Prochlorococcus marinus str. SB: one gene and its partner. The protein of the gene in region 1 binds, or shares a complex with, the protein of each later gene. Links are inferred from orthologs where the notes say so. Each region holds a gene or a part of one and is shown in the gene's direction. Other genes may lie near its edges.

Region 1 (14,864 bases):
AAAATTTATTCCTCATATTAGCTTTGTGTCTGGTCAGGATAATATTTCTTTTTTAAAAAAAAGATTTCAGAAAATGACCGAAAATCCTGAATTTATCGATATGGAATTTTCTTCATCTTTTGATGAAATTTCATCATGGGCTCCTCTAATAACAAAAGATAGAAATCCATCTACTCAAATTGCAGCTACCAGAATAGGCAGAGGAACTGATATTAATTTTGAGGCTTTAACTAAAGAGTATTTGTCATTAGTTTCCTTAAACAAAAATGTTGAAATTAGATACAAAACAGAATTAATAGATTTAAAGAAAATTGATAAAAAACAATGGGAACTAGAAATTAGTTCTGAAGGTAGAAAAACTTCAATTAGAACTGGCTATGTTTTTCTTGGTGCTGGTGGAAAAACAATTAATTATTTGCAAAAATCAAAAATTCCAGAAGCAAAAAGTTATGGTGGATTTCCTGTTAGTGGGAAATGGCTTATTTGCGAGAAAAAAGATCTAACAGAAAAACATAACTCAAAAGTTTATGGTAAAGCTGATATTGGATCGCCACCAATGTCTGTGCCTCATCTAGACACCAGATGGATTAATAATAAAAAACTTCTTTTATATGGACCTTTTGCTGGATTTACAACGAAATTTTTAAAACAAAGTTCATACTTTGACTTATTTAGTTCAATTAAAAAGAATAATATATTTTCTATGTTAGACGTTGGTTTCAAGAATAACGATTTAATTAATTACCTCATATCACAATCATTAAAGAGCCATAACTCAAGAGTTGAGAATTTAAAGAATATGATGCCATCAGCTAATCCTTCTGATTGGTATTTAAAGAATGCTGGTCAAAGAGTCCAAATAATTAAAAAAACTGAAGGCGGTGGCTCTTTGAAATTTGGAACTGAGATTGTGAATTCATCTGATGGATCATTATCTGCTTTGTTAGGAGCATCTCCCGGAGCAAGTACTGCGGTCTCAATTATGGTTGAGGTTCTAGAAAAATCAGTCTTATTTTTAAACGACAAGCATAATCTAAAGAAAAAAATATATGACTTAATTTATCCAGAACGAACAGCCTCTGAAAAAAACAGTACCTTCATAAATGAAATTAAAAAAAGAAACAATTCCATTTTTGGTTTCCATCCATAATTCTAATTAGCTAATATTAATCAAGATGTAAAAAGAGGAGAATTTTTCTTTCTATATGACTGATATATCGGTTTCAAAAATTAGAAATTTCTGCATAATCGCTCATATTGACCATGGTAAATCTACCCTTGCAGATAGGTTGCTTCAAGATACTGGTACTGTTCAGCAAAGGGATATGCAAGAACAATTTTTGGACAGCATGGATCTTGAAAGAGAGAGAGGAATTACTATCAAGTTACAGGCCGCTAGGATGAAATATAAAGCTGACGATTCCCAAGAATATGTTTTGAACTTAATAGATACTCCAGGGCATGTTGATTTCTCTTATGAGGTTAGTAGATCTCTTCAAGCTTGTGAAGGCGCTTTACTCGTTGTTGATGCAAGTCAAGGAGTAGAAGCTCAAACCTTAGCTAATGTTTATCTTGCCTTAGAAAATAATCTTGAAATAATTCCAGTTTTAAATAAAGTTGATTTGCCAGGGGCTGATGCTGAAAAAATAAAACAAGAAATAGAGGAAATTATTGGACTTGATACATCTAATGCAATAAATTGTTCAGCAAAAACTGGAGTTGGTATTAAAGATATTTTGGAAGCAATCGTAAGAAGAGTACCTCCTCCTCAAGATGAAATTAAACTACCTACAAAGGCACTGATTTTTGATTCTTATTATGATCCGTACAGGGGAGTTATTGTTTATTTCAGGGTGATATCTGGGTCTCTAAATAAGAGAGAAAAAATATTATTAATGGCAAGTAAGAAAAATTATGAATTAGATGAGATAGGAATAATGGCGCCTGATCAGCAGCAAGTTGATGAATTACATGCAGGAGAAGTTGGTTATTTAGCTGCTTCTATAAAATCAGTTGCTGATGCCAGAGTGGGAGATACGATTACTCTTTTAAATTCACCTGCCAATGAACCTTTGCCTGGATATAAGACAGCAAATCCTATGGTTTTTTGTGGCTTATTCCCAACTGATGCTGATCAATTCCCAGATTTAAGAGTATCACTAGAAAAATTACAATTATCTGATGCAGCTTTAAAATATGAGCCCGAAACCAGTAGCGCAATGGGCTTCGGATTTCGGTGCGGATTCCTTGGACTTCTTCATATGGAGATTGTTCAAGAAAGATTAGAAAGAGAATATGACTTGGATTTAATCGTAACGGCACCATCAGTTATTTATAAAGTTAATTTAAATCAGAAGGAACATATCTTTATTGATAACCCTTCTACAATTCCTGATCCACAACTTAGAGAATCAATAGAAGAGCCTTATGTGAAAATGGAAATTTATGCTCCCAATGAATTTAATGGAACATTAATGGGTTTATGTCAGGAAAGAAGAGGAGTATTTATAGATATGAGGTACATAACAACAGATCGAGTTACCTTGATTTATGAAATTCCATTAGCAGAAGTTGTTACAGATTTCTTTGATCAAATGAAAAGTAGAACCCAAGGTTATGCATCAATGGAATATCATTTGATTGGCTATAGAAAAAATGACCTTGTTAGATTAGATTTTCTAATAAATTCAGAAAGAGCAGATCCATTAACTTCTATTGTTCATAAAGATAAGGCTTATGGAATTGGCAGAAGTTTAGTTGAGAAATTAAAAGAACTTATTCCAAAACAACAATTTAAAATACCTATTCAAGCATCAATCGGTAGCAGGATTATTGCAAGTGAAAGCATAAGTGCTTTGCGAAAAGATGTTTTATCTAAATGTTATGGAGGAGATATTTCTAGGAAAAAGAAACTTTTAAAGAAACAAGCCAAAGGTAAAAAGAGGATGAAGGCAATGGGTAAAGTTGAAGTCCCTCAAGAAGCTTTTATGGCAGTCTTGAAATTAAACCAGTAATTTCTTTTAATTTAAAATTTTCAGCTATTTATTTTTAAAAGAATTGGGTATATTTCATTTATATCTTTAAAAAAAGATTTTGGATATTAACTCATTTAATCGTGTCGGCGCAAATATCAGAAAAGCTGGATTTTTAATTGTACTTTTTTATCTTCTTGTTGTTTTAATAATGAAATTTTTAGAGGCCAATAATTTTTTTGGCTATTCATTTTCAATGTTAAGCAATGATATCTTTGCCCCTCCTTCTCTTAATCATTTTTGTGGCACAGATAGATTAGGAAGAGATGTTTGCTTAAGAACTTTGCAAGGATCATCATTAGCGATAGAAGTTGTGTTCTTAGCTATTCTTTTTTCATTAAGTTTGGGTTTGCCATTGGGATTATTAAGTGGATATTTTGGTGGGTTTTTTGATAAATGCTTATCACTAATAATGGATACTATTTTTTCAATACCTGTAATTTTGCTTTCAGTTGTTGTGGCTTTTGTATTGGGTAAGGGTATCCTTAACGCGGCTTTGGCGTTGTGTATTGTTTACTCTCCTCAATATTTTAGATTAATCAGAAATCAGACAATATTGGTTAAATCCGAAACTTATGTGGAGGCAGCTCAAGTTGCAGGAGCTGATGTTAAAAAAATTATTTTTAAATATATTCTCCCAAATGTAATAACACCATTGCCTATTCTGCTTACCCTAAATGCTGCAGATGCTGTTTTGGTATTAGGAAGTTTAGGATTTTTAGGCCTTGGCGTTCCTGCAGATGTCCCAGAGTGGGGAAGTGATTTAAATCTGGCTCTTGCCGCTTTACCTACAGGTATCTGGTGGACGGCTTTGTTCCCAGGTTTGGCAATGTTTTTTTTAGTTTTAGGTCTTTCTTTTATAGGAGAGGACCTTGAAGAAATTTTTGATAGTCAAAATTCTGAATAAATTTAGTTATCCGTAATAGGGTCAAGTTCTCCTTGATCATTCAACTTTGGATATTCTTTAGCTGATTTTTTATACACCGCAGCTAATTCTGGGTAACACCATTCAAAAAGAGTTTTTTGATATTCATCCATATTTAATCCTTCTCCATTAGCAGGCAATATACCTTTATTTTTTCTTTGGCGAACAGCTTCAAATAATAATATAGAAGCAGCAACTGAAACATTCAGAGATTGAACCATACCTCTCATAGGTATAAAAATTGATTGATCAACCATTGATATAAGTTCATTACTTAGTCCCCATTTTTCTGCTCCTAAAACAAAACATGTATTTTGAGAATAATCAAAATTTCTATAATCTACTGATTCACTATTAAGAGTCGTTCCATATAATTTAAAACCCTTATTTTTTAAATCAGATATTGCCGTGATAGTGTTTTCATGATTATTCAGTTTTACCCATTTTTGACTTCCTTGAGCAGTACTATTAAAAGTTTTAACGGCATTCGTTTTACTAATAAAATTTGCTTCGAAAACTCCTGCTGCATCACATGTCCTTAATATCGCAGATAAATTATGTGGTTTATTTACATCCTCAACTAAAACAGTCAAGTTTTTCATTCTGCAATCTAAAACTCCTTTGATTCGTTCAAATCTTCTTGGCAAAATTGACATTTATAATTTTTTCACACTTTTAAATTATATTCAAAAAATATTGATTACCTATTAAATCTCTTGGTTTATAATATTTTGGTAGTTTAAATTAACTCAATGGCATACATAGAATGGGACTATACAGTAATAACAAGTATGGTAGAAAAACAAGGGTGGGATTTACCTGATCGTGAGTCCGAAGAATGGAATAAATTTAACGATGAATTAGGAGAAAAAATGAGAGGTGTTGGACTTATTTTTGAAAAATATTGTAAATTTACTCCTGACATAGGAGAAGGAGTGCATCTTCTAGATGATTGATTACAAAAAGTTTTAAACCATTGATGTATCCCTTAATCAATGGCTTATTAATTAATAAGATAATATAATTTCACTAAATTAGAACTGGCAATTATTAAGGCTTTATAAAGCTTGTAATCTAAAAAAAATTTTTTATTCCACAAAAAAGTTATTTAATTTCTATATTTGAATAAAAATATGAAAAATAAATTAACCTTTTTATTCGATGGTGGTTGTCCACTTTGTTTGAGAGAAACAAATTTTCTTAAAAAAAGAGATACCTTAAATCAAATTGCATTTATAGATATTAATAGTAAGGATTATGATCAAAGTCTCTTTTATGACATCTCATATTCAGAAGCTATGTCAAACCTGCATGGGATTATTGAAAATGGTGAAATTATTAGGGGACTAGATGTACTTGCATATTCTTATGAATTAGTTGGTTTAGGTTGGGTTTATTATCCCTTGAAAATTAAGCTATTGTCTCCATTATTGAGATTGGTTTACAGATATTGGGCAAAATATAGACTTCAAATTACAGGTAGATCCGATATTGAAAAAATTTGTACCTCACAATGTGAACAATAAATATGGAAAGTATCGATATAGACAGAATAATAGAAATGTGTTGGGAAGATAGAACACCCTTTGAAGCTATCGAGTATCAATTTGGTTTAAAAGAGGAGGATGCGATAAAAATTATGCGTCAAAATTTAAAACCCAAATCTTTCAAAGTCTGGAGAAAGAGAGTTTCGGGAAGAAATACAAAACATATGGCTCTTAAAGATTCAACCAGATTTAAGTCTACTCATAAAAGAAAATTATAAATTTTGAAAAATCTTTCTACTAAAACTTGTCCTGTTTGCAATAGGCCATTTGAGTGGCGTAAAAAATGGAAAAACTGTTGGGATGATGTTATCTACTGTTCAAAAAGATGCAGTAATAGGAAGTCGCAAAGATGAAACAAGTATCAATTATTTTCCCGAATCAACTTTTTAGAGAAAGCCCAATCTTAAAAATAAATTGTGAAGTTTTGATTTTGGAAGACTCATTATTTTTTGGAAATGATAAATTTCATAAATTAATTAACCATAAAAATAAGTTAGTTTTTCATAGAGCATCTATGCTCGCATATAAAAATTATTTAGAAATATCTGGCTTTAAAGTTTTATATATCGAAAACAAGAATAATGTTTCTACAGTTGATTATTTATCGGAATTTATTAAAAATAAATATCAGAAAATAAATCTGATTGACCCTCATGATTTTTTAATAATGAAGAGGATTAATAATTTTGTTGAAAGTAATAATTTAGCTTTAAATATTTTGCCTTCTCCTATGTTTATGAGCAGTGAAGATTTAAAAAATTTATTTGTATCAAATACAAAAAAACCTCTTATGGGGAGATTTTATGAGAATCAAAGAAAAAGCCAAAAGATATTAGTCAATCCTGATGATACACCTGAAGGTGGTAAATGGAGTTTCGATGAAATGAACAGAAAAAAATTACCAAAAAAAATAAATATACCCGATATACCTAAATTACAAAAAAATAAATTTGTAGTTAATGCAGAAAGGTCATTAGCCAATTTTGATATTGAGTTTATTGGAGAAAGTAATAACTTTTTATATCCAACTAATTTTGAAGAGTCAGATGATTGGTTAAATGATTTTTTTAAACATAGATTTTTCTTATTTGGAGATTATGAGGATGCTATTTCTAAAGAAAATTCTTTTTTATGGCACAGTTTACTTTCTCCTCTTTTAAATAGCGGCTTATTAACCCCAGATTTAGTAGTAAATAAAGCATTACTTTTTGCAAAAAATAATAATGTTCCTATTAACTCTTTAGAGGGTTTTATTCGTCAAATTATTGGATGGAGAGAATTTATTTGCCTCGTCTATAAAAAGTATGGAACAAAGATGCGAAATAGTAATTTTTGGAATTTTGAAGATAAGCCAATTCCAAAATCCTTTTATCAAGGAAATACAGGAATTGAACCAGTAGACGTTGTTATAAAAAATATTATTAAATTTGGTTATTGTCATCATATTGAGCGGCTAATGATTATTGGCAACTTTATGCTTCTATGTAGAATTCACCCCAATCAAGTTTATAAATGGTTTATGGAAATGTTTATTGATTCCTATGATTGGGTTATGGTCCCAAATGTTTACGGAATGAGTCAGTTTAGTGATGGTGGTATCTTTTCAACAAAGCCATATATATCAAGCTCTAATTATGTAAAAAAAATGTCTAATTTTAAAAGTGGCTCATGGTGTGAAATATGGGATGGCTTATTTTGGAAATTTATTAAAGATAATGAAAGCTTTTTTAGAAAGCAATATCGTCTGGCAATGTTAACGAGAAATCTCGATAAAATGTCAGAGGAAAAATTAAATAATCATTTAAAAACGGCCGATAAATTTTTAAGGGATATTCAATAAATTAAGAGTAAAAACCTACAGTTTTCCTTGAAAAATTAAAAGAATATTATGTTATGAAGAAATATTAAGTAAGGATGTTAACTTAGAAAATATTAGATTTATCTAATGGAAATTGGAACACTTTTTTTAAAAAGTAATTCGACTGGAATTATCACTTTTTCTGAATTAGATTGGATAACCACCCATCAATCTAATTTTACTAGGTTGGAGGAATCCATAGCAATTAAATTAGGCAGAATGCTTGATACAGGATCTATCAATATTGGTTGCCGTTTGAAATCCTGAAAAAGTTTTTATTTTAATAATGAAGTATCAAAAAGAGAAAAAAATATTTTTTCGGGAAAGAATCCATTCTTTAAATATCTTTCTTTTTTTAGGATTTAATCTTTCACTTATTTCTATCTTAGGTTTTATTTGGTTTAATTCTGCAATTGAAAAAGTAGTTTAAATTTTTGAATTTTTTGTATATTAAAGTTATCTTTAAAAAAATTATTTATATTTTGAGCATAGGATATTTACAAAGAAAGGCAGCTTGGGAAATTTTATTAAAAGTTAGTTATGGTGATTTTTCTGATCATGCTCTTGAAAAGGTTTTAAAAAATTATCAATTTAATCCTCTTGATATAGCTTTTATTACGGAATTATCTTTTGGATGCATAAGGTATAGAAAATTTCTTGATCTTTGGACGGATCATACATCAAAAATTACTCATAAAAAGCAGCCTCCAAAATTAAGATGGCTTCTACATATAGGTTTGTATCAACTATTGAAAATGGATAAAATCCCATTTCCTGCTGCTATTTCTACCACTGTAGAAGTAGCTAAAAAAACAGATTTAAATGGTTTGGCGGGAACTGTAAATGCGATATTGAGAAATGCATCAAGAAAAATAGAACAAAAAATCTTTCCGGAATTATCTTCTGATAGAAAAGAAAGAATTTCATATCTTGAATCATTCCCATTATGGCTTGTGCAGGATCTTTATAAATGGGTCGGCAATAGCGAGGGTGAAAATATCATTAAGGCATTTAATAAAAAACCATCAATAGATTTGAGAATTAATCAATTAAAAACTAATTTAGATAACTTTTTGAAAGTACTTCATGAAAATAAAATTGATGCTGAAATTATTAATGATTTACATAATGGAATTACTTTAAAATCTAATCCAAGATCTATAAAAAATTTACCAGGATATAGTGATGGACTTTGGACAATTCAAGATAGATCTTCTCAGTGGATAGCACCTCTCTTAAATCCAAAAGAAGGTGAAAAGATTTTAGATGCTTGTGCAGCGCCAGGAAGTAAGTCTACCCACCTTGCAGAATTAACAAATGATAGTGCTGAAATCATTGCCGTAGATAGATCAGCAAAAAGATTGAAAATACTGCAATCAAATTTAGAAAGGTTAAATTTGAAATCTGTTATTACACTTAAGGCTGATGCTACGAGTTTGATTGAATTAAATCCTAAGTTTATATCTTATTTTGATAAGATTTTATTAGATGCTCCATGTTCGGGCATTGGAACTCTTTCCAGGAATCCAGATTCTAGATGGTCTTTAAGTAAAGAAAAAATAAAATCTTTAACTTTATTACAGGAAAAACTTTTGGAGAGTATCTTACCTCTTTTGAAAAAAGATGGTACTTTAGTTTATTCAACTTGTACTATTTGTCCCGATGAAAATAATCTATTAATTGAACGATTTATTGAAAAAAACAAAACTTTAAAATTGGTTAGCCAAAAGCAAATTTTACCTAGCTTTGATTATCCTGGTGATGGATTTTATTCTGCAATAATTTCTTATAAATCTTAAAAATATAATTTATTTTTTAATTGGAATTTTATAAATTTCAGATATGAACTTCTTCCATAAATAAGCTGCATTCCCACTAGATAATTCAGATTCCTTATTATTGTCGTAACCTATCCAGATCCCTGTTGTAAGGTTATCAATGGAACCAATAAACCAGAGATCTTTATTTCCATCAGATGTGCCTGTTTTCCCATAAATTTTCTTTCCTTTTATAGAGGCTGCTTTTGAAGTGCCTTCTTTTACAGATTTTTCAAGAAGTTTATTTATTTTCTTGTTTATTTTGAAATCTAATATTTTCTTGGAAATAGATTTATTTTCCCAAATGGGTTGTTTTTTAAATGATTCTATTTTTTCTATGATTTCAGGGTTTTGAATCTTCCCATTATTGTTTATTGCAGAGTATGCATTTGTGATGTTTAAAAGATTATCTCCGTAGGCACCAATAGCTAATGATGGGAATTCCTCAAACTCTTGCTCGAAACCTAGTCCAAATGAATTCGCTAAATTAATAATATTTTTTAAGCCGATTTTTTTTGTTATTGATATTGGAACGATATTTGATGAACTTTTAAATGATTCAATCAAAGATATTGAACCTCTATAGTCTTCTGAAAAATTTTTTGGGCAATAACTTTCCCAGCATATTGGTAAGTCTTCAAATTTATCGCTTAATTTTATTCCTTCTATTAATGCAGCAGCATAAGGGATTATTTTAAAAGTAGAACCTAAAGGTCTTACAGATGAAATAACTCTATTGTATTCATTAATTGATGGATTTTTGCTGGTTATCATTGTCCTAATTAGTCCTGTGTTTGATTCGATAGATAACAGACTAAATTCAAGTTCTTTAGGTCCTGCGTATCTTGATATTTTTTGACCTTTTTCTTGCCAATCTTTGTTGATAGAAGATTTAATTCTTAAAAACTTATAATCATTTTCACTTCCAATTTTTTTATCTGTTTCCTGAAGAATAAAGTTTATTAGTAATTTATCATCTAAAAAATTATCAGCTGTTTGATAATTTAACTTTATTTTTTCTTTAATAGCCTTATTCTTATTTGCAAGAGAAATATATCCATCAACATACATTGATTCAAGAACTTTATTTCTATTTTTAATAGCTAGTTCTAAATTTTGATAAGGTGAATAAATTGATGGAGCTGGAGCTAATCCTGCAATTAATGCGATCTCTGATAATGTCAATTCTTCTATAAATTTTCCAAAATAAACTTGGGCAGCCTCGTCTACCCCGAATGCTCCTGATCCTAGATAAATATTATTTAAATATAATTTTAAAATTTGATTTTTGTTATATCTAAATTCAAGTATGAGTGATATAAATATTTCTTTGATTTTTCTTTGAAAACTTAAATCATTATTTAGAAAAAGTAATCTAGCAACTTGTTGTGTAATCGTACTTCCTCCCTCTTTAACATAACCACTTCTAATATTTTTAATAAGGGCACGAGAAATACTTTTAAAATCTATTCCATTATGTTTATAAAATCTTTTATCCTCAGAAGATATAAAAGAATGTTTAAGAAAAAATGGAATTTTATGATAACTATTATCTATTTCAAATTTGCGGCTTAATTTGCTTAGTATCTTATTATCAGAAGATGATATTAAGTAAGAATATTTGGTTTCCCTAGACTTTTTATTTTTAGAAACGTCAAATTTTAAGGTACTAAATATTAGACTAAAAAAATAAAAAGATATTCCAGAAAAAAATAATATTGGAATTATTAAAACAAAAGATTTGAATTTAATCTTTTGCACCTTAAGCAACTAAAAAACTATGTCCTATCGCTAAAGCTGTAACTAACATTCCAGTTATAAGGAACGGTTGGGCACTTGCTTGATATTTGACATCAAACTTTAAAGGATCTCTTAGTAACCACATATCTTGAAATGTAATTTGTGGAATTACCAATAAAACCAAAATTACAGAGGCTAAATGTTGACCAATAATCACAAGTACTACAACCATTGCTAATTGAAAAATGTCAATTAGTCCTGCACTTATTCTACTTGCATTTTTAATTCCGAATACTACTGGTAGAGAATTTAAGCCTAGCTTTGAGTCTCCTTCAACACTTTTGAAATCATTAATAACAGCAATTCCAAGTCCTGATAGGCTATAAGCAAGTGTTAGTATCGCCGTTACGATAGTTAATTTCCCAAACAAGGCTTGTCCTGCCCACCAAGGTAAAGCTATATAAGATGCTCCTAATGCATAATTTCCAAGCCAACCATTCTGTTTTAATTTGAGTGGTGGAGCAGAATATATATAACTAACAAAGGAACCTCCTAATGCCAAAAGTAAGACGGAGGGGAAGCTGTGCTTAGCATATAAATCTAATAGAAAAGCAACTATTAAACCTGCTATAAGTAATACCCAGATTTGTATTTTTACATCTTTAATTGAAATTTTGCCAGAAGGAATTGGTCTATTTGGTTCATTAATTGCATCAATTTCTTTATCAAAAAAATCATTTATGGTTTGGGTATAACCAGCCAAAAGTGGTCCACTCATCAACATACATGCCAATGAAGCTAGAACATTACTAAATGTCCATTCAAAATTCCCACTTGCAGCGGCTCCACAAATAACCCCCCATATCAAAGGGATCCACGTTATGGGTTTCATTAACTGTATGCGGAGTTTCCATATGCTTGATGTTTCAGAGGCACCCTTAATTCCTAATAGTTGTTTTGGATCATTCACGTTACTCTTTAACCTTTCTCAATTTCTTCTGGGAAAAACCAATTTTGCTCACCATTCTGAAATTTTGCGGTGATCCCAATACTTCTACCGTCTGTCATTTTATAGCCTGTTATTACGGCTTTCGGATTAGAGGATATTTGATCAATTAATTTAGATGGTAGTCTATCTTTTACTTTGTTAATGTTAATTTTAATTTTACTGCCGATTTTGGGTAATAATTTTGTTTCAGCCATAAGAGGTAAAATGGAAGCTATTATGCAAGATTAACAGCATTTGGACAATTTTTACTAAAATGGTAGCTCTTCGTTTAATTCCTTGTTTAGATGTCGCCAATGGCAGAGTGGTTAAAGGTGTGAATTTTGTTAACTTGAGAGACTCTGGTGATCCTGTTGAATTGGCTTGTAGGTACTCTGATGAAGGTGCAGATGAATTGGTATTTTTAGATATTAGAGCAAGCGTGGAAAATAGGAATACATTAGTTGACCTTGTTTCTAGGACAGCAAAATCAGTAAAAATTCCTTTTACAGTAGGTGGAGGTATAGATTCTGTTTCTTCTATTAATGATCTTTTAAGAGCAGGAGCAGATAAAGTGAGTTTGAATTCCTCAGCCGTAAGAAATCCCTATTTAATTTCTGAAAGTTCTAGAGAATTTGGTAATCAATGCATCGTTATAGCAATTGATGCTCGAAGAAAAGTTGATAATGTTCGAGAGTGGGAGGTTTATGTGAAAGGAGGGAGAGAAAATACTGGTATAGATGTATTAAGTTGGGCAAAGAAAGTTGAGGAGTTAGGCGCAGGGGAAATATTGCTTACTTCAATGGATGGTGATGGAACACAGAATGGATATGATTTAAATTTGACAGAATCTGTTGCAAATATTGTTGATATCCCAGTAATTGCTTCCGGAGGGGCAGGTTGTTTAGAAGATATCTATGATGTTTTCAATGAAGGCAGGGCATCTGCCGCACTTTTAGCATCATTACTTCATGATAAGAAACTTACTCTACAAGAGATAAAAACTTTTCTTCTCGAAAAAAATCTTCCAATTAGACCATATGAATAAAAATTTAATTTAATACCAAAAAAAATAAGTTAAAAATTTAAAAATGAAATTCACAAAAACTATCGAAGTTAAAAATATATTTAATAAAATTTCTTATAAATATGACTTTTTAAATAATCTATTAAGTTTTGGGCTGCACAGATTATGGAAAAGGAAATTAGTTAATTTATTGAAACCTCTAAATGGTGAAGATTGGGCTGATTTATGCTGTGGAACTGGAGATTTAGCATTCTTAATTTATGAGAGAGTTAGTCCAAGGGGTTCAATTACTGGGATTGACAGTGCAGAGGATATCTTAAATATTGCAAAAAAAAAATCAGAGCTTAAAAAAAATAAATTTATTAAGTGGGAAATTAAAGATGTATTAGAAATTAATGATTATTCAAAAAATTTTGATGGAATTTGCATGTCATATGGACTTAGAAACTTAAATAATGTTGAAGAAGGAATAAAAAAAGTTTTTGATCTTTTGAAGGATAAGGGAAGGGCAGGATTTTTGGATTTTAATCACTCAACAAGAAATTCTTTATCCAATATTTTTCAGAAAATTTATTTGAGATTAATTGTAGTAACCATTTCGCGGCTTTTTAATTTAGGTCCAGAGTACGCATATATTGAAAAAAGTATTAGTAATTTTCCAAAGAAAAATGAGCTTATAAATATTGCTAAGGCAGTTGGATTTAAAAAAGCTGAATATAGGACTATTTGGGGGGGGCAAATGGGAATACTAATTTTAGTTAAATAAAGAATTTAGTTTTTTATTTTTCTCCAACAAAAAGAACACTTTCCCCATCTTTTGATTTCGCCCTCAGGAGTAGGGGAATTACAAAGAGTACAAATGCACATATTATTTTGATTGATTCTGCTTGGATGCTTTGCCCAAACTATCTTTGCGTTAGTAGCTTTGATATTTTTATTTTTAATTTCATAATTTTGTATTATTTTTATTTCATTCAAAGTTACTCCAATTTTCTCGATTCTTTCTCTTAATTTGTGCTTGTTATAAATTAAAGCTTGGCGCCATTGTGGATGATTTACTGCAATAGTAAGTATTTTTTTTTCAATAATTAATGGTTTACATTCTTGAAATAGTTCTAATCCGATTAAGTTCTTCCAGTTTTCGTTGATTTTAGAGAGTTTATCTAAGTCTCCGCAGGATTTTTTGAAATTATCAAGACAAATTTTTAATGGGTGTGGATTTCTTCTATTAACTCTTGGCAAATACTTTTTGTCCAATTTGTAAAATTTACTTATTAAGACTAAAGTTAATCTAATCTTCTAAAAGATGCTCGTTGTTTTAATAAAGAATTTGTGAAAGTTATTGGACCTACAGCTAAGACAGTTTTTTATTTAAAAAAAATTCAGGGTCAATATCCAACCTGGACACTTCATCACAAAATAAAATGTAAAAGTACCGAAAATGAGCTATCAAACTTGCTTGAATATTCTGAAATAAAGAAAAATCAGCCATTAGCGATAATCGCAAGAGAACAGTTCTCAGGTGTTGGCCAAAACTCAAAAACTTGGGTTTCTCCAAAAGGCGGGATTTGGTTAAGTGCAGCTTACCCAATATTTTCAAAAGAATTTGCATGTCAAATATTTAATTTGTCTTTAGGTATTAAGTTATGTGAAATGCTCAGACAAGAGAATATAAATGTTTCTTTGAAATGGCCAAATGATATTTTTTTTGGTTCAAAAAAGTTGATTGGATTTTTACCAAGGGTGATAACAAGAGGCAAAGAAATTATCTATGTAAGAGTAGGAATTGGCATGAATGTTTTAAATTACACTCCATCAGAAGGTATTTCATTATCAAAAGTACTTCAAACTAAAAATATTAATCATCATTATTGGACAGCCAAAGTTCTTAAAGCTTTTAATGATGCAATTGAATGTAATAAGAAAAAAGAAT
Region 2 (14,915 bases), on another replicon or contig:
TAGACGGACACGGGATTCTAAACTCCACACCAAGGCCTAGGTATGGTGTATACGCTCCAATATGCTCGAAAAAAGGAGTTGCATTTTTCGGAAGAGATAGTGAGTCAACCTTACCCGTTTGGTCCGCTAAGGATGGGTTCCCGGGCGACAAAGTATATAGGGAATTTCATAAAGATTTGGGGTGGGAATTACCTCTCTCAAAGCTCCAAAATAAGGGTATTTCATCAAGAAGACCTTTGGGTTTAAAGTTTCATAAGATTACAGATGAAAACATTCCTTTAGGGGGAAAAGAGTTTTACCTTGAAAATGAAGCCAAAATTAAGGCGGCAGAACATGCTGATACCTATCTTCTAGCGAGATCCAAACAACTAGAAAAATTGACTTTATCCTCTTCCTTTAAGCCTTTATTGGTAGCTCCATTTGATGCAGAGTTATTTGGTCATTGGTGGTATGAGGGCCCTTTTTTTATTGAAAATATACTAAAGAACTCTAGTAAATATTCAATTAAGCTTACAAATTTAAAAGAATTCTTAGTGCAAAAACCAAATCTTCAGATTTGTGATCCATCGCCATCAAGCTGGGGACAGGGTGGTTACCATAATTACTGGATTAATGATGCAAATGCATGGATCGTTCCAGAAATTACAAAGGCAGGCTCAACATTTGTAGATTTGTGCTTGGAAAATTTTAATAATGATTTATCTCTAAGACTCTTTAAGCAAGCTGCAAGAGAACTACTTCTTTCTGAGTCTTCTGATTGGAGTTTTATTCTAAGAGCTGGAACCACAACAGAACTCGCAAAAGAGAGAATAGAAAGACACTTATTCAGGTTCTGGAAATTGGTTGAAATGATTAAAACCCATAGTGATATTAATTTAAAATTTCTTGAAGATATTGAGGAAGAGGATAAAGTTTTCCAAAATATTAATATTGATGATTGGCGTAAATAAAAATACTAATTTAACTTGAGCATTCCTAGTTTTACTTTTAGAGGTGAATTTATAAACATCTTACTCATCACGTAAATTAGTTTTGGAAGTGGAAGTGTATTAGTAAGAAAACCTACCCATTCATTAGTCGATAATCTAAAGAAATTTGAGAAAAAGCTTCTTAATCTACTTTCGTCAAAACTCATTAATCTTCTTAGACCGTATTGGTAAAGTTTATGTCTTTGTGTTAACTCGTAAGGCCACAGAATTTCCCAACCTTTTGAAGCTAACTCTAGTGAACTTAGATGAGGTTCTTTTAAAAAGATTGCTAATTTTTGTGCAAGGAGTGGAGCCCTTCTTAATAAAGATCCAACCATGTATCCTGATGCAGGATGAACCATACTTGCAGCCCCTCCAAAACCAAGTACAAATTGTTTTTTAAATGGGAGGGGTAAATTCATAGGGAAAAGGCAATTCTCTTCATGAAAAATTTCACTTACCTCAATACCCTTACTATTAAGTCTTTTATAAAGTCTTTTTTTTAGATTTTCTTGGGATAATGCAGGATAACTAGCTAATGAGGTTTCTTCAACAAAAAAAGTGTTGTTGCCAAGATCCATTGCATAAAGAAAGGAAGGAGATGATAACTTTTCTTTATTGTTTAAATGATTTGGACGAAAATCCATTAGAACAAATTGTTCTTTATTAACAGGTGGTGATGTAAATTTACCTACAATTCCATAGGCAGCTTGTTGAGCGATTTCATTTTGAACTGGTCTTTTTACAAAATTACTTTTATGACCACTTGCGTCAATGACTAATCTCGCTTTTATTTTGAGACCTGAAAAACATATTACCTCAGATAGTTTGTTTTTTTCTTTTATTTCTTTTGCTGTCTCATTCAACCATTCAATCCCTTTACATTTTTTTAAAAGTTCATTTTGAAAGGCTTCTTGGTTTATTAAACCATAATCGTAGTTGTGTTTTGTAGGAGTATCCCCTTTTTTATTTTCCCCGTCTCCAAAAAAACTAACTGTTTTACACCATCTGTGAGATAACAAGGACTCTAACCCTAATTCCTCTAACTCAGACGCCCAAATACCATATGTATTCTCCCATTTTTCATTTGGAGATTTTGTTGATATTCCCTTAATATTTAGATCTTGCTTGGCTAATTCTGAAGCTAAACATAATGCCGCAGGACCTGAACCTAAAATTAAAATATCAAGTATTTCCATATTATTTAGGTAACTATAAGGCTTTTAATTTTGTTCAATTGAGCTAGGTTGATCTTTTTCCTCTATTTGTTCACGAGGTACCAATACCACTTCCGATAAATGATCACCGTCATCTAATCTTTGTAATTTTACTCCTGTAGCTGCCCTGGATTGCTGAGAGATTTTATCTGCGTTTGTTCTTACTATTACACCTTTTTCGGTCACAAGTAGTAATTCTTCTCCCTCGCCAAGGACCTTCAAACAAACTAGCTGATCATCTTTAATTCTAAATTTTATTGCTCTCAAACCCATGCCTGCTCTTTTTTGTAATCTAAACTGAGCTACAGGTACTCTCTTTCCTAGTCCAAATGCGCTGGCTATTAATACCCATGGACCATCTGAAGAGTTTTCCTCAACATCATCATCAAGATCTTCTGTGAGATCGTCAATTTTAGCTAATTGATCAACCAAATTAGATGTTAAAACATCCATAGAAACTAGATTGTCTCCTTCTCTCAAGTTCATTGATTTAACCCCTCTTGCTGTTCTACCAAGAGGTCTTAATTCATTAATATCTAGTCTGAAATGAATCGCCATTCCTGTTTTAGATCCAATTAAAACACTATCACCTTCTTTTGATAACCTGACCCAGGTTAGGGCATCTCCATCCTCAAGATTAATTGCTATTAGTCCATTTGAGCGAATTTTTGAGAAAGCAGAAAGTGCAGTTCTTTTTATAAAGCCAGCTTTGGTGAGCATTAATAAATAATGATCGTCAACAAAAGAATCCACAGCAACTAATGAAGTTATTTTTTCTTCTCTTGGAATTGGGAGAAGTTGAACTGATGGAGTTCCTTTTGCTGTTCTGCTACTCATAGGAACCCTATATGCTGGGAGAGCGTAAGCCACTCCTCTATCGCTGAAAAGCAAAAGAGTATCATGATCGTTACAGCTTATAAATAATTTCACATCATCATCTTCTTTGGTTTTTGTGCCGGCTTTACCCCTTGAACCACGACTGGTAGATTCAAAATCATTAATAGGCATTCTTTTTAAATAACCTGCTTCAGTTAATAGAACTACGGATCTGTCATTAGCTATGAGATCAATATCATCTAATCCGCCGCCTAAATCCAGTATTTCTGTTTTCCTAGGAGAAGAGAATCTTTCATCGATTTTATTAATTTCTTCAAGAATAATTTCAAAAATTCTTTCTTTACTATTTAATATTTGCTGATATAGGTTGATTTTTCGGGTTAACTCATTATGTTCCCCTTTGATTTTATCAGCTTCAAGTGCTGTTAATCTTCTTAATTGCATTTGCAGAATTGCATCTGCCTGTATGGCAGATAATTTATGGTCGTTTTGTAATTTTTCTCGAGCTGATATTGAATCTTTCGCTGATCTTATTAAATTTATAATTTCATCCATAGCATCTAAGGCTAATAGAAGACCCTTCACAATATGATCTCTTTCTTCTGCCTTTTTTAATAAAAATGCTGTTCTTCTCCTTATTGTCTCAACCCTAAAATCTAGAAAAACGTCTAACATTTTCCTGAGTGAAAGTGTTGTGGGCTCTCCTTTTACTAAAGCAAGGATATTAGCACTAAAGTTATTTTGTAGAGGTGTTAACTTAAATAAATTATTTAAAACTACTTGTGGGTAGGCATCTCTCTTTAGTTCAATAACAACCCTCATCCCATCTCTATCACTTTCATCTCTAATATCAGAAATACCTTCTAATTTTTTTTCATTAACCAAGTCAGCAATTCTTTCAATCAATGCCGCTTTATTGGTTTGAAATGGAAGCTCTGTAATTATTACTGCATCTTTCTCTGCTCTACCAATTGATTTAATTTGCTCAATATTTGCTACCCCTCTCATGGTTATTGACCCCCTTCCTGTTTTGAAAGTTTCTCTAATACCTTCTCTGCCTAAGATTTGACCACCTGTTGGAAAATCAGGACCCTTAATTATTTCAAAAAGTTCTCTATCTTCAATTGAAGGGTTTTTGATTATTGATTTAAGACCATTAATTAATTCCCCCAAGTTATGAGGTGGAATATTGGTTGCCATTCCTACTGCTATTCCAGATGAACCATTTAGAAGTAGTTGAGGGATCCTAGCAGGTAAAACTGTAGGCTCTTGCTGGGAACCGTCAAAATTATCCGCGAAATCTACTGTTTCAGATTCAATATCCTCTAATAAACTTTCATCCGTAAGGGACTGTAAACGAGATTCTGTATACCTCATTGCTGCTGGAGGGTCGTTATCAACAGAACCAAAGTTTCCATGACCATCTATAAGTGGCATCCTCATAGAGAAATCCTGGGCCATCCTAACCAAAGCATCATAAACAGCAGTATCGCCATGAGGGTGGTATTTACCAAGTACTTCTCCTACAACTCTTGCACATTTTCTGTATGGTCTGCTGCTAGTTAAACCAAGTTCATACATTGCATAAAGAATTCTTCTGTGAACTGGTTTTAATCCATCTCTTGCATCTGGAAGAGCACGTCCAACTATAACGCTCATTGCATACTCAAGGTATGAACGAGACATCTCATTTCTTAGGTCAGTCTGAATAATTCGGTCGTTATTTTCGCTTAATCCTGAGTTATTGGAATCTAAAATATCAGACATACAAAAATCCTTTCTTTAATAATAATCGCTGATTGTCATAATGAATAAAAAAAAAGATTTATTTAATTCCCAAATACTAACATTTACGCACAAATCAAAATAAAACCTGTTGTTTTTGAATAAATCTTGGCTTATTACCCCTTTAGTTGTTAATTTAATCAGAATAAAAGGAAATTATCGTGAATATTGAACTTGGTTTAAATAAAAAAGTCAGACGGGCTTATGGCATCGATGAAATAGCTTTAGTTCCTGGTAAAAGAACAGTTGATTACGATTTGACTGATCCTTCTTGGTCAATAGGTGATTTCAAAAGAGAAGTTCCTATTGTCGCTAGTGCCATGGATAGTGTTGTCGATGTCAATACGGCTGTAGAACTTACAAAATTAGGTTCCCTAGGGGTTATTAATATGGAGGGTATACAAACAAGATATCAAAACCCTGATGAAATATTGAACAAAATAGCATCAGTCGGGAAGAATGATTTCGTTCCATTAATGCAGAAAATATACAGTGAACCGGTCAAGGAGGGATTGATTTTACAAAGAATAAATGAGGTCAAAGAGAGAGGAGGTATAGCAGCTTTCAGTGGGACTCCTCAAGCTGCCATTAAGTTTAAAGAAACACTTAATAATTCCAAAATTGATTTATTTTTTCTTCAAGGAACAGTTGTTTCCACTGAACATCTTGGCATGGAAGGTAAGGAAACCTTAAATATTAAAAATCTCTGTCAATCTATGAACGTCCCAGTTGTTGCAGGTAATTGTGTTACTTACGATGTTGCCAAACTTCTTATGGATGCTGGAGTTGCAGGATTGATGGTTGGGATAGGACCTGGAGCTGCATGTACATCAAGAGGAGTATTGGGAATTGGAATCCCTCAAGCAACTGCAATTGCTGATTGTAGTGCGGCAAGAAATGATTACTTTAAAGAAAGAGGTCGTTATATTCCTATTATTGGTGATGGAGGAATTGTTACTGGCGGAGATATCTGCAAATGTTTAGCATGTGGAGCAGATGCTGTAATGATTGGATCCCCAATAGCTAAATCCTCAAACGCTCCCGGTAAAGGATTTCACTGGGGTATGGCTACTCCAAGTCCATTATTGCCAAGGGGCACAAGAATTGAAGTTGGTTCTACAGGATCCTTAGAAAGAATAATTAAAGGTCCTGCCTTGCTTGATGATGGGACACATAACTTATTAGGAGCCATTAGAACCTCAATGAGTACTCTTGGGGCAAAAAATATTAAAGAAATGCAAGAAGTTGAAATAGTTATCGCACCATCGCTTCTTACAGAAGGTAAGGTTTATCAAAAAGCTCAGCAGCTTGGGATGGGTAAGTAGTTCACTTAGAGCAAAATTATAAATCATTAGTGAATTAAGTATTAATTTGAAAAATTTTCTAATTAGGAGTTATTATGAAATGATGGGGGAAACCCCATACTCCTCACACACTAAATCGCCCGATTAATCGGGCTTTTTTAGATATTTTGTTACTTATATTATTTAATCTGTAATGAAATCATCACTTAAAAGAATTGCCTGCTAAATTTTCAAAAAGGAATACTTAAATTATGTCATCAGCTCCCGCCGTAACTGATTCTTCATTTGACAAAGATGTACTGCAAAGTGATCTACCAGTATTGGTTGATTTTTGGGCACCATGGTGCGGTCCATGTAGGATGGTCGCTCCTGTTGTAGAAGAAATCTCAAAAGACTTTGAAGGCAAAATTAAAGTTTTCAAATTAAACACAGATGAGAATCCAAATGTAGCCAGTCAATACGGGATTAGAAGTATTCCTACATTAATGATCTTTAAAGGAGGTCAAAAGGTTGATACCGTTGTTGGTGCTGTACCAAAAGCTACTCTCTCAAGCACTTTAACTAAGCATTTATAAATTTAAAAGCTTTGCATAAAATTGGACTAATAGACTATGGAATGGGTAATATTCATTCCGTAACAAAATCTCTAGAAAGTCTTGGAGAAGAAATTATATTGATTAAAAACTTTAATGATTCCAAGTTTTGTAAGGCGATAATACTTCCAGGTGTTGGAGCATTTGATCCAGCGATGGATAATCTCATAAATACAGATTTGATAACTGATTTGAAAAATTGGATTAAAAGTGGGAAATCCTTTTTTGGAATATGTTTAGGTCTCCAACTCCTTTTTGAATCTAGTGATGAAGGAAAAATTCAAGGGCTGGGAATTTTGAAAGGAAAAATACAAAAAATTCCTAATATTGTTAACCAAAGAATCCCACACATGGGTTGGTGCCAACTTTTACCTACCAAAAAAAATACTTTATTTGGGATTGAAGAATTAGATAATTGGGTCTATTTTGTACATTCTTATCATGCAATCCCAGATGACTTAAATATTATTGCAGCTCAGGTAGATTATGGCTCTGAAAAATTAACTGCAATGATTGAGAATGATAATTTATTGGCCTGTCAATTTCATCCGGAAAAATCTGGAAAAACCGGTGAAAAACTTTTGAGAAGATGGCTGAGTAATATTCCATAACAGATGCTTAGGGATGAAGACTAACTTAAGATTAATAGGTGGTAAAAAACTACAAACTCCAAATAATTCTTACACCAGACCCACAACTTTGAGAGTGAGAGAGGCCATATTTAATATATTGAACAAAAGAGTTGAAAATAGTAACTGGCTAGATTTATTTAGTGGAACAGGGGCAATATCTTGTGAAGCCTATAATCACGGGGCAAGCAAAATAATTGCAATTGAAAAAAGCAAAATCAACTCAAAAATTTGCTTAGAAAATTTACTCTCCTTGGAGAATATAGAGAATAGGAGAAATGATATCGAAGTTATTTGTAAAGACGTTTTGAAATGGACAAAACCTAATTATGAGAGAAACTTATCATCTAAAAATATCGATTTAAACAAACTAAAATTTGATTTTGTTTATCTAGATCCTCCATATGATCTGGATTTCCATGAAATAGTTTTAAATCAATTATTTAATTGTAATCTTTTAAAAAAAGATTCAACAGTTATTTGTGAACATTCTCCAAAACTTTTTATTAAAAAAAGTACTTTGTGGGAAACTATAGATGTAAGAAATTATGGGCAATCAAGATTAACATTTTTAATCAATGTCCAGCATCCCTGAACCTCTTCTGTATTGATTCCATGCACTTACGAATAGTCCAAGAAGAGTTATTGGAACCAATCCTAAAACAATTCCACATAGAAGAGGCTCGATCATTTTTTTGCCTTTTTTGAATTTCTTACTCACAATTGTTACATAGAGAATATTTTTTGTGTCAACATCTTCATCAACTGCAGCAGAAAGAGACTTTAAGAGAGAAATCTTAAAAATTGTTTTTGTTGTATTTGGAGTTTTATTGATTTGTTTTTCAATATTTTGGTTAAATCATCATGAAAATAACAAATATATTATTGAAACTCTTGAGCTTAATGGCTCTGCTGAGGAAGGAGATGCTCTTTTTAAGATAAATTGCGTTGGATGTCATGGAATTACAGCAAGAGGATTAGTGGGCCCAGACTTGCACTCAATAACTCAACGCTTGAATGATAAAGAGATAATAAAACAAGTTACTGGAGGCCTAACTCCTCCGATGCCAAGTTTTGAAATTGATCCTGAAAATATGTCCAATTTATTGAAATATCTTCATAGTCTTGAATGATTTTGGGAAAAAATTTTTCTAATCTAAAGATAATTTTAGTTGAACCAAATGGTCCTTTAAATGTAGGAAGTGTTGCTAGATTATGCAGTAATTTTGACGTTGATGAATTAAGAATTGTTTCTCCTAAATGCGACATATTTTCTTTAGAAGCAAAAAAAATGGCTCTTAAAGGCCAAAAATTTCTTAAAAATTGTAAGGTTTATGATGATCTTCAAAAAGCAATTTTTGATTGTGATTTGGTTCTAGCATCTTGTGGAAGGATTGATTTTAATAAAGATCTATTTTTTGTATCTTCGGAAGATATATTTGATTGGACTTTATCTTTTGAGAAGATAAATAATTTAGCAATTATATTTGGAAGAGAAAATAGAGGTTTAACTAACAGTGAATTACTTCAGGCAAATAAAACTTTTAATATTCCAACTTCTGAGAATAATCCTTCATTAAATCTTTCACATGCTGTTTCAATAGTTTTGTATGAATTAAATAAGTCTTCAAAAAAGAATTTAAATAATGAATTAAAAGTTTTTAACTTGGCATCATCGAAAGAAGTACATGATACATTTGTGGAGTTAGAAGAAATGCTTTTGCGAGTTGGATATCTCTTAAAACACACCTCAAAGGCAAAAATCAGTAAATTTAAAAATTTTATTTTGAGGGCAAATACATCAATGAAAGAAATAAATGTTTTAAGAGGAATTGTCCATCAAATAAACTGGTTTTTGAACAATTCAAAAAAAAATAGGTAAGTATAAATTTGATTAGCTATTTTTGGCAACTTGTTTTAATTTGATAGGGATATTTACTAAAAACATTTTCTGAAGTAGCATCTATTGATTATTTGAATATTTAAGAAAACTAAAACTGTGCCTACAACAAAGAAAAGAAGAGTTTTTCCTTTTACAGCTGTAATTGGACAAGAAGAAATGAAATTGGCTCTCTTGTTAAATGTTATTGATCCAAGAATTGGAGGAGTGATGATAATGGGTGATAGAGGGACTGGAAAGTCTACTACCATTAGAGCCTTAGCTGATTTGTTGCCTGCAATCGATGTTGTTAAAGACGATCCATATAATAGTTCACTAGTTGATCCTGACTTACAAAGTAAAGAAGTTCTGGAAAAGATTACTCAAGGAGAAAATCTAGAGAGTATTCAAAAACAAGTACCTATGGTTGACTTGCCTTTAGGGGCTACTGAAGACAGGCTTTGTGGCACCATTGATATAGAGAAGGCTTTGAGCGAAGGTGTTAAGGCATTCGAACCGGGTCTATTAGCAAAAGCTAATAGGGGTTTACTATACGTTGATGAAGTGAATTTACTTGATGATCACTTAGTTGATGTACTTTTAGATTCGGCAGCTTCCGGATGGAATACTGTTGAAAGGGAGGGAGTATCTGTTCGACATCCTGCGCGGTTTGTCCTTATTGGTTCAGGAAATCCAGAAGAAGGTGAATTAAGGCCTCAACTATTGGACAGGTTTGGAATGAGTGTTGAAGTTAAGACAGTTAGAGATGCTGAATTAAGAGTTCAAGTAGTTGATCAAAGAACTTCTTTTGATGATAATCCTGATGAGTTTTCATTGAGTGTTGAGAAACAACAGGTTGAACTTCAACAAAAAGTTATTAATGCACAAGAAATATTAAATTCAGTTCAAATGGACGATGACTTAAGATTGAATATTTCTGCAATCTGCGGAGAACTAGATGTGGATGGTTTACGGGGGGATATTGTTACAAATAGGTCTGCTAGGGCAATTGCAGCATTTGAGGGCAGAACTGAAGTGCAAGAAGATGACATAGCAAGGGTTATTTCTTGTTCTTTAAGACATAGACTTAGAAAAGATCCATTAGAACAAGTTGATTCAGGTGAAAGAGTTGTTCAAGCTTTTTGTAAAGTATTTGATTTAGATGAAAAAGAAAATCTTTCAAAATTTCAATTGTCTGCTGAAGCTTAATAAAAGTGAGAATAATTGGGATTGACCCTGGATTAGCTAGAGTTGGTTATGGAATAATTGAGATAGAAAATGAAAGAAAGATATTATTGGACTGCGGCGTTATTGAGACAGGTAAAGATAAGAAAGAAGAAGATAGACTTTATGAGATATTCCAAGATCTTAATGAATTAATAAATCATTGGAACCCAACTGCAGCTGCAGTAGAAAAATTTTTCTTTTACAGGTCAAGCACTACCATTAGTGTGGTGCAGGCCAGAGGCGTGATTATGATGGTATTGGCATCTAAAAAAATTCATGTTAGTGAGTATTCACCTGCTCAGATAAAATTAACAATTGCAGGGTCTGGAAAGGCATCTAAGAAAGATATTCTTGACGCTGTTATGTATGACTTAGATCTTAACAAACCTCCAAAACCTGATGATTCAGCAGATGCATTGGCCATAGCACTCACAAAACTAAATGAGGAAGGCTTTAACTGAAAATTTAATATGACGATCTTTGAAAATAAGAAATTGGAGAGGGAAATGTTTAGAAAACTAAGAGATAGGATTTCTCTTAATCAAAGAGAAAACGTAGAAAAGAATGTAAGATTATATGTTGATGAATTTGTTAAGGGATATAAAAATATTGGTTATATAGCCATATATTGGCCTCTAAAAAATGAAGTTGATATAAGAAGTCTCAAGAAAGAATTTACTTTAGCTTTGCCTAGATGTAAAGAAAAAAAAGAGTTGTTATTTTATCCATGGGACGAAAAAACTCTTACCAAAGATTCTGAGGGGATACTAAGTCCAAATAACTCTTCCCCATTAAGTCATTCGCAGATAAACATGATATTTGTACCATGTCTTTCCGTTGATAAAAAATTAACAAGATTGGGTTATGGAGGAGGTTATTTTGATAAATTAAGGAGAGATAGTGATTGGAGAAATGTTCCATGCATTGGAGTATTAACTTCTAATTGTGTTAGTACAATTCCTTTAACCAGAGCTGAGTGGGATATTCCTTTATCGGGCTTCATCACAGAAAAAGAAATATTTGTATAATAAGAACCTCATAAAGTTATTAATTTGTATTATTAAATGGAAAATAAGGAAAAGTACAATAATTTATCAAAATTAGTAGAAAAGTTGCAGAAATCAGAAGATCCAAAAAGAAAATATGAATACATTTTGTGGTTAGGCAAAAAATTAAAAGAACCAGGTAGTGAAATCCTTGTTGAAGAGAATAAAGTTAAAGGATGCGTTTCAGAAGTTTTTGTTAAGGCAACTATTAAAGCCGGTAAATTATTTTGGGAAGGATATTCTGATGCTCTCATAACAAAGGGTTTGTTGGCATTTTTAATTACTGGGTTAAATGAATTAACACCAAATGATGTTGTAAAAATAGATAAGAAATTTATAGAAGATACTGGTTTAAAAGCAAGCTTAACGCCTTCAAGATCAAATGGTTTTTTAAACATTTTATTGAAAATGCAGTCTCAAGCAAATGAATATTTGTAGGTCTAATAATATAAAATTAAACTCAAAGTTAAAGAAATAAAAAATGAGAAAATGCAAAATTGGGATTGTAGGTTTTGGAACTGTAGGTTCAGGAATTTATAAAATATTAAGCTCTGAAGTTGATTCGCATCCAATTCTAAAAGAAATAGAAATTGCAAAAATAGCAGTTAAAGATCTTAATAAAAAAAGAGATATTGAGCTAGATAATAATTTATTAACAGATGATCCATTTAAATTAATTAATGACCCCACCATAGATGTAATTGTTGAAGTAATGGGTGGGGTTGATTTAGCGAAAGATATTATTCTGCAATCATTAAAATTAGGGAAATCTGTTGTTACAGCAAATAAAGCAGTTATTGCAAGATACGGAGAAGAGATATATAGAACCGCATCTAAAGAAGGAGTTTATATATTGTCAGAGGCGGCAGTTTGCGGGGGGATTCCTATAATTGAACCCTTAAAAAGATCATTAAAAAGTAATAGTATAAAAAAAATGGTTGGGATAATAAATGGGACAACAAATTTTATTCTTTCAAAAATGACAAATGAAAAAGCTGATTATAAGGAAACTTTAAAATTGGCTCAAAGCCTTGGGTATGCTGAATTTGATCCAACTGCAGATGTTGAGGGCCATGATGCGGCTGATAAAATTTCAATTCTTAGTGAACTTGCATTTGGAGGGAAAATCAAAAGAGAGGAGATACATTCTGAGGGCATAAGTAAAATAAATCTTAAGGATATCGAATATGCCAATAAATTAGGATTTGAAATAAAACTATTAGCGCTCTCCGAAAGGGGACTAATTAATAATAATGATTCACTTGCTTTAAATATTTGGGTAGGACCCTCTTTGATTCCAAAATCTCATCCATTGGCAACAGTTAAGGGAGTTAACAATGCCTTATTGATAGAGGCTGATCCTCTTGGAGAGATAATGTTGTATGGTCCAGGTGCAGGGAGTGGTCCAACGGCTGCATCAGTAGTATCAGATATATTAAACCTTCATGCCGCTTCAGTAAAAAATAATAATTCAATCGATCCATTATTATCTTTTGATTTCTGGAGAAACTGTCATATCATAGGAAGCTCACAAATAAATAAAAAAAATTACCTTAGAATTATTTGTCTTGATAGTCCAGGTGTTATAGGAAAAATTGGAGATATTTTTGGAAAGAATAATGTATCAATCGAATCTATCGTTCAACTAGATGCAAGTGAGGACAAAGCTGAAATTGTCGTTATTACTCATGAAGTGAATAATGGAGATTTTGAGAAATCAAAATATGAAATAAATTCGCTAAATGAAGTCAAAATTATTGCAAGTCAATTAAGTTGTATTTAAAAAAAAAGTTTGCAAATTTCTTTATAGCCTGTTAAACCGAAGAAAGTAAATGTTTGGTTTAAGCACTTTCATGATCCATCCCAAACTATTTGAAAACAAACATGAAAATAGTAATTTAATTTGTTCTGAAAACCTTTACAAAGGGGCTTGTGTAAAAATTAAAAATAGTAAAAAGACTTTTCAAGTAATTGGAATAAATATAGGTAAAGAAATTTGTTGGGTGAGAGAGTGGCCTTTCGCCTGTAATTCTAAAAAAACATTTCCTTTAGAAATTGGTCATATTACTATGCAAATTCTTTGTTCAAATAATTCTTCAGAATAATTAACTATTTAAGAAACATGAAAAAAAAAGTTTTTTTATCAATATTCATTATTTTAATTTCTTTTTTTCAGAATTCTTGCGGCTCAAAAAGAATATCTAAAAAAATCATAGTAGCAAGTTCTGGAAAAATTGAATCTTTAGATCCAGCGAGAGCTAATACTCTTAAAGCAATTCAATTAATCAGTTCTCTGGGAGACACTTTATATGAATTAAATTCCAAAGGGGAATTAATCCCTGAATTGGCATCAGGGATGCCAATTATTTCAAAGGATAGACTTCAAATAACTATCAATTTAAGAAAGAATGTTTTTTTTCATGATGGAACTTCATTAAATTCAAATGCAATAAAGTTTACTTTTGATAGATTTAAAAGAATTGGAACTATGAATTACATTTTAGGAAATAAGATTAAATCAATAGAAACCCCAAGTGAATATTCAGTCATTATAAATTTAAATAAACCATCAAGTTCTTTAAATGGTTTACTTACATCAGTAAATTTAACTCCAATATCTCCAACATTTTATAAAAAATATTCTGAAAAGTTTTTAAATGAAAAATTCGTTGGTACTGGCAAGTATGTCCTGAAAAGCTTTTCTAATGAAGTTCAATTAATTGAACCAAATTTGAACTATTGGGGTGAAAAGGTTCTAAATAAGGGTATTAGTTTTGTGGGATATTCAAATTCATCTTCTCTTTTTGGGGCTTTAAAAAGTAAACAAATTGATGTACTCTTATCAAATTCAATTGATGATAGTCAGAGAAAAAGTCTAAGTAATTTAAGCCAAAATAAACAGTTTAAAGAAGGTAATAGCCCTTTCACTGAATTAAGTTTTATAAGTCTTAAAACTAGTTCTTATCCCTTAAGTAATCTTAATTTAAGACTGGCTTTGGCAAAAAGTCTTAATAGAAAATTAATTAGTGATAAAGTAAGTTATGGATTAAGGAAGCCTGCTAGATCAATTATTCCTCCGATATTAAAAAAAGATAATCAAGATTTGTGGCCTAAATATGACTATTCAGAAGCGAGAAGGTTATTGCAAAAGGAAAATTATTGTAATGGAAATATTCTGAAAATACCTCTTACTTATAGATCGAATGTACCAGCTGACAAGCTTATTGCCCTGACATGGCAGGAAGAAGTTAAAAAATCTTTGAAAGATTGTCTTGATATTGAACTCAATGGGGTTGAATCTACAACAATTTATAAGAATCTAAGTTTAGGATTTTATACAGCAGTTATTCTCGATTGGACTGGAGCTTATTCAGATCCAGAAGCCTATCTCACTCCTCTTTTAAGTTGTAATGAAATAGTTGATGGCATA

Evidence for each region.
Region 2: the proteins of hisF (region 1) and hisH are in contact, whole or in part, in a crystal structure (PDB 6RU0), measured with the Thermotoga maritima proteins. The link is inferred for Prochlorococcus marinus str. SB from one-to-one orthologs. Residues at the interface, in WP_004080486.1 of Thermotoga maritima: Met1, Leu2, Ala3, Arg5, Ser40, Glu41, Asp45, Glu46, Ala70, Glu71, Ile73, Asp74, Ile75, Pro76, Phe77, Asp98, Lys99, Ser122, Gln123, Glu161, Thr195, Leu196, Asn247, Arg249, Glu251; in WP_004080484.1 of Thermotoga maritima: Asn15, Arg18, Arg22, Arg117, Leu118, Pro119, His120, Met121, Gly122, Trp123, Asn124, Asn134, Gly135, Tyr136, Tyr138, Val140, Tyr158, Glu180, Lys181, Ser182, Ser183, Lys184, Ile185.

Annotation. Positions count from the first base shown.
Region 1 is NZ_JNAS01000002.1:214,537-229,400, reverse strand. The notes cover bases 11,325-14,066. They hold hisF (imidazole glycerol phosphate synthase subunit HisF), read left to right. Parts: upstream 11,325-12,181; coding sequence 12,182-12,952; downstream 12,953-14,066. Other genes in these bases: EV02_RS05075 (DUF721 domain-containing protein), read right to left, coding at 13,703-14,066; ubiE (bifunctional demethylmenaquinone methyltransferase/2-methoxy-6-polyprenyl-1,4-benzoquinol methylase UbiE), read left to right, coding at 12,996-13,697; petP (cytochrome b6f subunit PetP), read right to left, coding at 11,898-12,122; chlG (chlorophyll synthase ChlG), read right to left, coding at 11,325-11,889. In the rest of the region: EV02_RS05000 (malate:quinone oxidoreductase), read left to right, coding at 1-1,150; lepA (translation elongation factor 4), read left to right, coding at 1,206-3,014; EV02_RS05010 (ABC transporter permease), read left to right, coding at 3,184-3,939; tRNA (guanosine(18)-2'-O)-methyltransferase TrmH, read right to left, coding at 3,942-4,613; EV02_RS05020 (hypothetical protein), read left to right, coding at 4,710-4,913; EV02_RS05025 (thiol-disulfide oxidoreductase DCC family protein), read left to right, coding at 5,091-5,483; EV02_RS05030 (TIGR03643 family protein), read left to right, coding at 5,486-5,722; EV02_RS09180 (DUF2256 domain-containing protein), read left to right, coding at 5,726-5,857; EV02_RS05035 (cryptochrome/photolyase family protein), read left to right, coding at 5,854-7,344; EV02_RS05040 (hypothetical protein), read left to right, coding at 7,450-7,629; EV02_RS05045 (16S rRNA (cytosine(967)-C(5))-methyltransferase), read left to right, coding at 7,845-9,161; EV02_RS05050 (transglycosylase domain-containing protein), read right to left, coding at 9,171-10,940; more of chlG, read right to left, coding at 10,942-11,324; more of EV02_RS05075, read right to left, coding at 14,067-14,188; EV02_RS05080 (biotin--[acetyl-CoA-carboxylase] ligase), read left to right, coding at 14,264-14,864.
Region 2 is NZ_JNAS01000001.1:346,954-361,868, reverse strand. The notes cover bases 5,714-8,506. They hold hisH (imidazole glycerol phosphate synthase subunit HisH), read left to right. Parts: upstream 5,714-6,697; coding sequence 6,698-7,315; downstream 7,316-8,506. Other genes in these bases: EV02_RS06510 (RNA methyltransferase), read left to right, coding at 8,463-8,506; EV02_RS06505 (c-type cytochrome), read left to right, coding at 8,080-8,466; petG (cytochrome b6-f complex subunit V), read right to left, coding at 7,905-8,024; rsmD (16S rRNA (guanine(966)-N(2))-methyltransferase RsmD), read left to right, coding at 7,329-7,928; trxA (thioredoxin), read left to right, coding at 6,363-6,686. Also shown: EV02_RS06475 (glycoside hydrolase family 57 protein), read left to right, coding at 1-950; crtL (lycopene beta cyclase), read right to left, coding at 956-2,167; gyrA (DNA gyrase subunit A), read right to left, coding at 2,192-4,789; more of EV02_RS0108635, read left to right, coding at 4,969-5,713; more of EV02_RS06510, read left to right, coding at 8,507-9,215; bchI (magnesium chelatase ATPase subunit I), read left to right, coding at 9,333-10,421; crossover junction endodeoxyribonuclease RuvC, read left to right, coding at 10,427-10,900; EV02_RS06525 (5-formyltetrahydrofolate cyclo-ligase), read left to right, coding at 10,910-11,467; EV02_RS06530 (SufE family protein), read left to right, coding at 11,504-11,923; EV02_RS06535 (homoserine dehydrogenase), read left to right, coding at 11,967-13,268; EV02_RS06540 (hypothetical protein), read left to right, coding at 13,318-13,590; EV02_RS06545 (ABC transporter substrate-binding protein), read left to right, coding at 13,608-14,915. UniProt on the Escherichia coli protein: IGPS catalyzes the conversion of PRFAR and glutamine to IGP, AICAR and glutamate. The HisH subunit catalyzes the hydrolysis of glutamine to glutamate and ammonia as part of the synthesis of IGP and AICAR.